One region of the Paenibacillus diazotrophicus genome, then DNA from elsewhere that is predicted to be linked to it. Evidence: predicted binding sites of a transcription regulator. Region 1 holds the regulator's gene; each other region holds the start of a gene.
What was found. Region 1 encodes Rex, which represses fermentation and respiration genes when NADH is low (regulators of the CRP and FNR family bind a similar motif). Its sites were predicted from a motif close to TTGTGAAATATTTCACAA; they were not measured.
Positions count from the first base shown of each region.

Region 2: the regulator Rex is predicted to act here: its motif matches at 1,386-1,403, upstream of adhE (bifunctional acetaldehyde-CoA/alcohol dehydrogenase).
Region 3: the regulator Rex is predicted to act here: its motif matches at 1,846-1,863, upstream of ACAN54_RS09710 (helical membrane plugin domain-containing protein).

Region 1 covers NZ_JBGJZN010000008.1:312,785-316,050, reverse strand. Annotated here, with positions in the region: gene ACAN54_RS26050 (cell wall elongation regulator TseB-like domain-containing protein) at 1-20, opposite strand, end outside; gene ACAN54_RS26045 (amidohydrolase) at 65-1,366, opposite strand; gene ACAN54_RS26040 (redox-sensing transcriptional repressor Rex) at 1,353-2,006, opposite strand; gene dinG (ATP-dependent DNA helicase DinG) at 2,186-3,266, opposite strand, start outside.
Region 2 covers NZ_JBGJZN010000008.1:86,812-90,077, forward strand. Annotated here, with positions in the region: gene ACAN54_RS24890 (hypothetical protein) at 1-31, shown strand, start outside; gene ACAN54_RS24895 (accessory gene regulator ArgB-like protein) at 24-548, shown strand; gene ACAN54_RS24900 (AgrD family cyclic lactone autoinducer peptide) at 545-655, shown strand; gene ACAN54_RS24905 (hypothetical protein) at 669-1,061, shown strand; gene adhE (bifunctional acetaldehyde-CoA/alcohol dehydrogenase) at 1,479-3,266, shown strand, end outside.
Region 3 covers NZ_JBGJZN010000001.1:2,119,062-2,122,327, reverse strand. Annotated here, with positions in the region: gene ACAN54_RS09720 (alpha-galactosidase) at 1-918, shown strand, start outside; gene ACAN54_RS09715 (nitroreductase family protein) at 1,002-1,622, opposite strand; gene ACAN54_RS09710 (helical membrane plugin domain-containing protein) at 1,955-2,362, shown strand; gene ACAN54_RS09705 (NAD(P)/FAD-dependent oxidoreductase) at 2,381-3,266, shown strand, end outside.

The DNA of each region.
Region 1 (3,266 bases):
CATTTTCTTCTTTTCTTCAAAGTGCAGCTCCCTTTCTTCTGGATGCGTCATTGATCCTGTTCATTTACCGTTTCAGCAGGCCCTCGAAGGTCTCCTGCGCCTTGCGGCGGATAAGCTCCTCATCCAAGGTCAGGCATTGACCATTCTTCACCACTTGCTTGCCGTCCACCCATACATGTTCTACATCGTTGGCACTTGCCGAATAGACGGCATGGGAAAGCAAATCCGTATGCGGAAGGAAGTGGGGCTGGTCGATATTTAGAGCTATGAAGTCTGCCTTCATCCCTGGAGCCAGCCGTCCTGTATTGCCAAGGAATATGGACTGTGCACCATATTCGGTCGCCATCAGCAATGCTTCCGGTGCCGGTACAGCTGTCGGATCTCCGCTCACACCTTTGTGGATCAGAGCAGCCAGGCGCATCTCCTCGAACATATCCAGGTTGTTGTTGCTTGCAGCACCGTCCGTGCCCAGCGATACCTTGACTCCCGCCCGCAGCAGCTCCGGTACCCGTGCTACCCCGCTTGCGAGCTTCAAGTTACTGCCAGGATTATGCGATACCCCTACGTTGTAGCGGGCTAAAATCTCTATTTCTTCATCATTCAAATGAACTCCGTGAGCCACAAGCGACGGGCGGGTGAACATCCCCAGCTTCTCCAGATGTGCAACAGGACGCAAGCCGTAATCCGCCGCATTCTGTTCAACTTCCCGCCGGGTTTCCGACATGTGCGTATGCATAGGCAGGTCCAGATCATGGGCAGCCTGAACAAACTTTACGAAAAATTCAGGAGGACAAGTGTAAGGGGCATGCGGGGATATCATTGTCGTGATTCTTCCATCCGCCTTGCCATGCCAATTGCGGGCAAAGGCTATCGCTTCTGCCAGTTTATGGTTCTGCACATCCTCCGGACAAAGTCCGATAACCCCGCGCATAAGTACAGCACGCATGCCCGATTGTTCTGAAACCTCGGCAACCCTGTCCATATGATCATACATGTCCAGGAAGGTGGTTGTGCCGCCCTTCAGCATTTCCAGTACAGACAATGAGGTTCCCCAAAAAACATCGTCTCCGGTGAACTTTTCTTCCATTGGCCACATTTTCTCCTGCAGCCAATTCTGAAGGACCATGTCGTCACCGTATCCGCGAAGGAGCGACATTGCTGTATGACCATGGGTATTGACCAGCCCCGGCATGAACAGCAGGCGGCTTCCGTCAATAGTCTGCGTACCTTCTTCAATGACAGGTTTGGCTTCTCCTATGTATGTGATGATATCCTTTTCTATAGTCATATAGCCGCTTAGTACTGGTGTCTCAGTACCCGGAACCAGAAATCGGCCGTTTACAATTACAATCTTATTGCTGTGCATCTTCCACTTCGTCCTTTCCATCATGCAAATAATAGGCGAGACTCTGCAAATCAGTAGTAAAATCAGCGGCATGAACCCTGATATTAGACGGGGTCTTCAAGATCACCGGTGCAAAATTAAGAATGGCCTCAATGCCTGAATCGACCAGAATATCGGCAACGTTCTGCGCTTCGCTATCCGGTACCGTAATAATTCCAATACGGATGCCCTGCTTACGGATTGTGCTTCCCAATTCTTCCATGGGCTGCACGGTAAGTGAGTTAATCTGCTGCCCCACCTTGGGAGCATAGGAATCAAATACAGCAGTGATTTTCATGGTGTCCTTCAAGTAGGCATTGTAATTAGAGAGAGCGTGACCAAGATTACCTGCCCCCACCAGCGCCACGTTGATCTGTTGGTCAAGCTTCAGGATATGGCGGATTTTCTCAATGAGGTATGAGACATCATAACCGATACCCTTTCTGCCGAAATCCCCGAAATAAGCCAGATCCTTGCGGATTTGGGCTGGATTCAGTTCAAGCTTTTGTCCCAGTTCCTGGGAAGATACGGTGGAGATTTCACGCTTCAGGAGATCGTTCAGGAAGCGCAGATACACTGGAAGTCTGCGTACCACGGCCTCCGATATTTTATCCGATTTCATATTTTCTCCTCCTAAAAGTTTTGTGAGCATTGCATCATAATATTACTTCGTACAAAACTTACTTCGTAAGCATAAACCAAGTTTTGTGAGCTTAGTCCATTCCCCGGCGTCACAGCAGAACCGGACGCCAAGAAAACGGAGTTTTGTTGTTCTTTGACTATAATAGAAATGATTGCAGGTTAAGATACACTGCCGTCTTCCAGCCATTCCGCAATTCGCGGAACCATCTGATCTGTCAGCATATGTTCCATCTTGGGTCCAGGCAGCGAATAGAGAAAGTACTTTCCATAATAAGATTCAATAACCCTTGTATCGTATACAATAACAATACCCCGATCTTGCGCAGTACGCACCAGACGTCCGAAACCCTGCTTGAAACGAATAACGGCCTGGGGGACTGACAACTTCATAAACGGGTTCTTTTTCTGAGCCTGAAGCAGTTCAGCCTTAGCCTCCGCAAGCGGATGGTTCGGCGGCTGAAAAGGCAATCTGACAATGGCAAGGCAGGTTAAAGCCTCCCCGGGAATATCCACACCTTCCCAGAAGCTGCTGGTTCCAAGGAGCACAGAAGCTGCACTATCCTGAAAACGCCGGATCAGCTTGCTCCGGCTGCCCCCTTCCACTCCCTGCCCCAGTACAGTGATATCCTCAGAGAGGAGTGCCTCCTTCAGAGGATCATAGACCTGGCGCAGCATTTTATAAGAAGTGAAAAGTACAAGCATCCGCCCCCGTGTTGCCACAGCTGCCTCAGCCAATGAGTGCACCAGCTTATCGACAAAACGGGCATCGCCCACGCTGCCTTTGACACTGGGGAAATCACGCGGGATGACCAGAAGAGCCTGTTCACGGTATTTAAACGGCGACGGGAGCAGAGCTGTCATCAGCCTTCCTTGTTCTGCGGATTCACTAAGTCCCAGATTGTCAATCATAAATTGAAAGGACTTATCAACGGACAAAGTAGCTGAGGTAAGGACTATGCTTTTCTTTTTATCAAAAAAGAGCTCCTTAAGCTGGGCGCTGACATCGACTGGCACCGCATAGAGCTGCAGCGACTTCCCGCGATAGTTACCGCTGCCTTCCATCCAGTAGACAATATTCTCGTCGTTCAGGTTCATGAAGAACCGCACTTGCTCCCGTATGGAGGCTAAATCCTTGAACAACCCTCCGATATCCGTCACCAGACTGTCCGATGACGATTGGCTCTCCGATTCACGCATTTCACTTAGCATCTTATCGCCCTTGCGGATAATTTCACTAAGA
Region 2 (3,266 bases), 230 kb from region 1:
TTCCATGAAAAAGGAGAAAATGAATGATTGAAATGCTTGCGGCAAGAATGGCTGTAACTTTAAAACGCTCTGTACCAGATCATCCTTCTTCTGTTGAAGTTTTTACATTTGCCATTTCCATGATGCTCAACCTGTTATTTATTGTCGCAGCGACACTGGGCATATCCCTATATAACGGACGGACGGTAGATGTGGTTATTACACTGATCTCGTTTGCTATTCTTCGCCAGTTGACCGGAGGTATGCATCTGAGATCCAATCTACGATGCGCTATAGCTTCCACCTTGCTTTTTACAGGTATTTCGCTTCTTTCACTGGGGCAGTTTTGGATTATTACGGCAACAGCAGCAGCTATCATTATCATCTGTATTTTTGCACCGGTCGGTATTAGCCAGCAATCAACGATACCCTCCAAATACTATCCATATATGAAGCTGGCAGCGATAGTGCTTGTCGCCTTCAACTTTCTGATATTGTCACCTGCTCTGGCGTTCAGCTTTTTGGCCCAGAGCATTACACTGGTGCTGGGAAAGGTGGTGAGATCATGAATCTGGTTGCAAATGTACTGACCAAGGTTGCAAGTGCTGCTGTAAGCACAAACAGCTTTTTGTTTTTTTTCAAAGGCAATATTCCCGCTGAACTGTTAAAAAAATAAATAAGAAGGCAGGTTGATTCCATTGCGAACGTTATCCGTTACCGCAACCGCTGACGGATCTACCGGGATCATCGCTGTTTACTTCGAACACATCCTGTTTCTTAAATGCAATTCCAACGAATCACAGTCTATCCTGGTACATACGAGGGAAGGCGTATACTACATCATGGGACCCTTGCGGTACTGGGTGAACGCGCTTAACAGCACCGGATGCATTTTTAGCATCGTAGATCGGGGAACAGCGGTCAACATCGCTAACGTGGCATGTCTAGACAGGACCTTCAAGGTTGCTTATTTCGATCCTGTGAGCAGCCAGAACTCTCTAAGCTGCACAATAGCCTATCATCGTTACAGAGTTGTTGAACAAGAACTGACCCGAATGAATCCTAATATTATATTGTGCTAGATAATCTTGTGAGGGGACTGTCCGATGACAGTCTCTATTTTTTATTTTCACCTCAGTTCCTTACTATAGAATATAAATTTCACAAAGACAGACTGGTGAACCAACGATCTGTACATAACGGAGGTGAAACCCTGAAGATGGATAGAGATAAGATAGAGGAGTAACAACAAGAAAAGCAGTATTACAGTGAAATATGTCAAGTGAAAAAATTCACGTTCACATAAACGACAAAAATAGCGCTGATTATAAACATAATATGTAAGTATAACCTTAATATGATCGAATGAAAGCGCTTTGAAAACAAATCAAAAAAAACTTTATACTTTGTGAAAGATTTCACTATACAACCCGTAAAGGATGTGATAAGATAAATGTGTAGAGAAAAACAACCTAAAAATTGACAGGAGGACGAGGGAGATGGCAGTTAAAAACGAAGTCGCCGCCCAAGTGAAACAAACCACCGCTGAAGAGTATATTCAGGCTTTGGTGGATAAAGCAAAGAAAGCTCAAGAGGCTTACATGGAGCTGGATCAAGAGCAGGTTAACACAATCGTTCATGCAATGGCGTTGGCAGGACTCGACAAGCATATGTACTTGGCAAAGCTGGCTGTTGAAGAAACAGGCCGCGGCGTCTACGAAGACAAAATTACGAAGAACATCTTCGCAACAGAATATATCTGGCACGGCATTAAGTATGATAAGACAGTAGGCGTAGTTGAAGACAATCAATACGAAAGTTTCCAGAAGATTGCTGAACCAGTCGGAATCGTAATGGGTATCACACCGGTAACCAACCCAACATCCACCACGATGTTTAAAGCATTGATCGCCGCTAAGACACGTAACCCTATTATATTCGGTTTCCATCCATCTGCGCAAGAGTGTAGCGCTGCAGCAGCTAAGATTCTTCATGACGCAGCTGTAAAAGCTGGTGCTCCTGAAAACTGCATTCAATGGATCGAACTTCCTACAATGGACAAAACAAACGCACTGATGAACAATCCGGACGTTGCACTAATCCTGGCAACAGGCGGTTCGGCAATGGTCAAAGCAGCTTACAGCTGTGGCAAACCAGCTCTCGGCGTAGGCCCTGGTAACGTACCTGCCTTCATTGAGAAGAGTGCTGATATCGATCAGGCAGTAACCGACATTATCCTTTCCAAAACATTCGACAATGGTATGATCTGTGCTTCCGAGCAAGCGGTTATCATTGAAGAAGCAATTTTTGACCAAGTGAAAAAGAAAATGATCGCTAATGGCTGCTACTTTGTTAATAAAGAAGAAGCTGCCAAGCTGACAAGCGGCGCAATGAACGTCGAAAAATGCGCAGTAAACCCTGCTATCGTAGGTCAATCCGCAGTGAAAATTGCTGAAATGTGCGGAATTCAAGTTCCTGCCGGCACTAAGATTCTGGTTGCTGAACTTGAAGGTGTAGGTACTAAATATCCGCTGTCCGCTGAAAAATTGAGCCCGGTTCTTGCTTGCTACAAAGTTAAAAACGCAGACCAGGGTATCGAACGTGCAGCACAGATTGTTGAATTTGGCGGTATGGGTCACAGCTCGGCCATTCACTCCAACAATGAAGAAGTTATTATGAAGTTCTCGCACCGTCTGCAAACCGGACGTATTCTCGTCAATTCGCCTTCCACACATGGCGCAATCGGCGATATCTACAATACGAATATCCCTTCACTGACTCTGGGCTGCGGATCTTACGGCCGCAACTCTGTATCGCAGAACGTAACTGCCATTAATCTGATCAACGTGAAAAGGGTGAACCGTCGTACCGTGAATATGCAATGGTTTAAAGTACCTGACAAAATTTACTTCGAAAAAGGATCCACTCAGTACCTGGCTAAAATGCCTGACATCACACGGGTAGCAATTATCACTGACCCAATGATGGTTAAACTGGGCTATGTAGAAAGAGTTGAGCATTACCTGCGTCAACGCCAGACTCCAGTAGCGATCGAAGTGTTCTCGGAAGTTGAACCAGATCCATCGACTACTACTGTAGAAAAAGGTACTGCAATGATGAACAGATTCCAACCGGACTGCATCATCGCACTCGGTGGCGGTTCCCCAATGGATGCTGCCAAAGGCATGTGGTTGTTCTACGAACACCCAGACGCTGACTTTAACGGTTTGAAACAGAAATTCATGGATATCCGCAAACGCGTATACAAATTCCCTAAGCTTGGTAAC
Region 3 (3,266 bases), on a different contig from region 1:
TACCGGCAGCATCCGGACTGGTGCCTCCATGTGCAGGGCCGCCGCAGAACGCTGGCCCGTACGCAGCTGGTGCTGGACTTCTCACGCGAGGATGTCTGCCAGGCGATCGGTGACCGGATCGCGGCCGTTCTGCGGTCAGCGCCGATCACCTATGTCAAATGGGATATGAACCGTAATATGACAGAGATCGGATCTGCACAGCTGCCACCGGAGAGACAAAGGGAAACAGCACACCGTTATATGCTTGGTCTATATGGTGTGCTTGAGCGAATCACTTCGGAGTTCCCGAATGTGCTGTTCGAGAGCTGCTCCGGAGGCGGGGGACGCTTTGATCCCGGGATGCTCTTTTATATGCCTCAGACCTGGACGAGTGACAACACCGATGCCATCAGCCGGCTCAAAATCCAGTACGGCACAAGTATCGTCTATCCGCTGAGCGCCATGGGCAGCCATGTGTCGGCGGTTCCGAACCATCAGGTGCAGCGTAACACATCCCTCGAACTCCGTGGACATGTGGCCATGTCGGGTAATTTCGGCTATGAGCTGGATTTGACGAAGTTCACAGAGGAAGAAAAAGCAGCGGTAAAAGCGCAGGTGGCGCTCTACAAAGAACTGCGTACGCTTGTCCAGTTTGGAGAGCAGTACCGGCTTCGTAGTCCTTTTGAAGGGAATGAGACGGCGTGGCTGATTGCGGCGGAGGATCAGTCGGAAGCTGTGGTCGTCTATGTCCGCACCTTGGCTGAGCCCAATGATAAGCTATACCACTTGCGTCTTAAGGGTCTTGATCCGGCTGCAGATTATGAATGGCTGGAAGGCGGAGGCGTATATGGGGGCGACCATCTGATGTATGCGGGATTGCCGCTACCTGCGTTACACGGTGATTTTCAAAGTGTCCTGTGGCGCTTCCGCAGAGTGTAGAGCTTGGGGATTGCCGCAGTGTTATGTTTAAGCAAAAAGAGCCATCCGGGTTGCCCGGATGGCTCTTTTTGGGTACGTCTTGTTTACTCAAAAAACTCAACGAACTCATTAATCGGCTTACGGTAGCCGCGGGGTCTGATCTTGTGCTTATTGTCTTTGCCGATGGTAATCATCATGACCGGCACCATATGATCCGGTAAATTCAGAGTCGCCTTGAGGGCTTCAGGATCAAAACCAATCATCGGGCAGGTATCCCAGCCCTTGTCCTTGGCGATCAGCATGAACTGCATCGCTGACAGGGAGGCATTGCGGATCGCTTCATCGCGCTGAAAAGCATCATTTCCAATGTAGGAGCCATTGATGGCTTCGATGGTTCCTTCATATTCTTCCTCGCTCATCGCTCCCAGCATTTTTAGGCCGCTATAAATTTCCGGTGCCTGCAGATACGCATTCTTGTCTCCGAGTACAACGATGACGGCGGATGCTGTATGGATTTTGTACTGGCCATAGGCGGCTTCGCGGACTTTTTCTTTCAAGTCTTCATCAGCGACTACTTTATAATGGGCGTGCTGCAGATTATAGGCTGAAGGGGCTAGACGGGCCAGCGAGAACATTTCCTCCAGTTCACTCTTAGAAATCTTGATGCCCTCTACGAAGTTGTTTGCTGATCTGCGTGCTTGAACCAATTCTGAAAAAGTGCCCATGTTCATTCCTCCATTGTGTATGTAGTAGTTAATAATTATAAATAGCTAATATTAATAAATATACTTACTATTTGTTACTTACTAAACATACCATGGCATTTTCCCTTCGTCAATGACTAAATGTAATACGGTACTAAATTTTTTTATGAAATAGAGGGAATTATCGAAATCCGAAGAATAGAAGTGATTTTAATCACAAAATGGGGCTATTCCGGCAAAAAGATTGTGACATTTATTACATGAGGAATGTTATAATAATCACATTGATTATGAGTTGTATCATTTCGTCCCATTTCTATATGAAATAAAGCTAATGTAAAGGAGCGCTCATTATGTCAGAAACCATTACGCAATCAAAAATTAATGAAGAACTTATGGATCAGCTCTTGAAGCCTGAGGTGCAGGAGTCCTTAACCACACTGGTGGAGCAGCTTCCCCAGATTACGCAGCTGATTGGTGCTTTATCCAAGTCGCTTGATTTTGTGCAGGCTGTTGCATCCGATGATGTGCTGAAGAATGATACAGTGGGTGCTATCAAAGAGCTTGCTGAGCCGGTAGTAGATAGGGTAAAAACGATGGCAGCTACTGTGATCGAAGCCAAGGATCGTGCCAATGAGAGCAGTGAAACGATCAGCCTGTTCGGTATGATGCGTATGATTAAAGATCCGCAGATGCAAAAAATGCTTCGTTTCATGAATGCTTATCTGCAGGTCAGCGGCGAACGTAATCCACATCAATAAGGACGGAGGAAAATTATTATGTCAAAACATATCGTGATTCTCGGTGCAGGCTATGGCGGTCTCCTGAGTGCTATTAACGTGCGTAAATATATGAGTAAGGCAGAAGCCAAAATTACAGTTGTCAATCAGTATCCGACACACCAGATTATTACCGAGCTCCATCGTCTGGCTGCAGGGAGTGCATCGGAACAAGCTGTAGCCATGCCGCTCACCAAGCTTTTTGCCGGAAAAGACATTGATCTTAAAATAGCCAAGGTGAAGTCATTCTCCGTCGATAACAAGCAGGTGCAGCTGTCTGATGGTACAGCACTCACCTATGACGCGCTTGTTGTTGCACTTGGCAGCACTACTGCATATTTCGGCATCCCAGGGCTGGAAGAGTACAGCATGGTGCTGAAATCCGCTGCTGATGCGATCAAAATTCATTCCCATATTGAAGACCGCATTCGTGAATACTCCAAAACGAAGAATCCTGCCGATGCGGCAATTCTGATTGGAGGCGGCGGGCTGACCGGTGTCGAGCTAGTGGGCGAGATTGCTGATGTGCTGCCGAAGCTGACCAAACGGTATGGGGTAAATCCTCACGATATCAAGCTGATGCTGGTAGAAGCCGGACCCAAAATCCTTCCGGTATTGCCGGATCATTTGATTGAACGTGCGGTAACAAGTCTGACTGCCCGTGGCGTATCCTTCCTGACGGGTCTTCCTGTAACCAATGTGGCGGGTAATGTGATTGATCTGAAGGATGGGCAGCAGATTGTAGCCAATACCTTTGTATGGACCGGTGGAGTTCAGGGCAACCCTCTTGTTGGGGAATCCGGCCTTGAAGTGAACCGTGGCCGTGCCACAGTCAATGACTTCCTTCAATCGACCTCACATCAGGATGTTTTTGTGGCAGGGGACA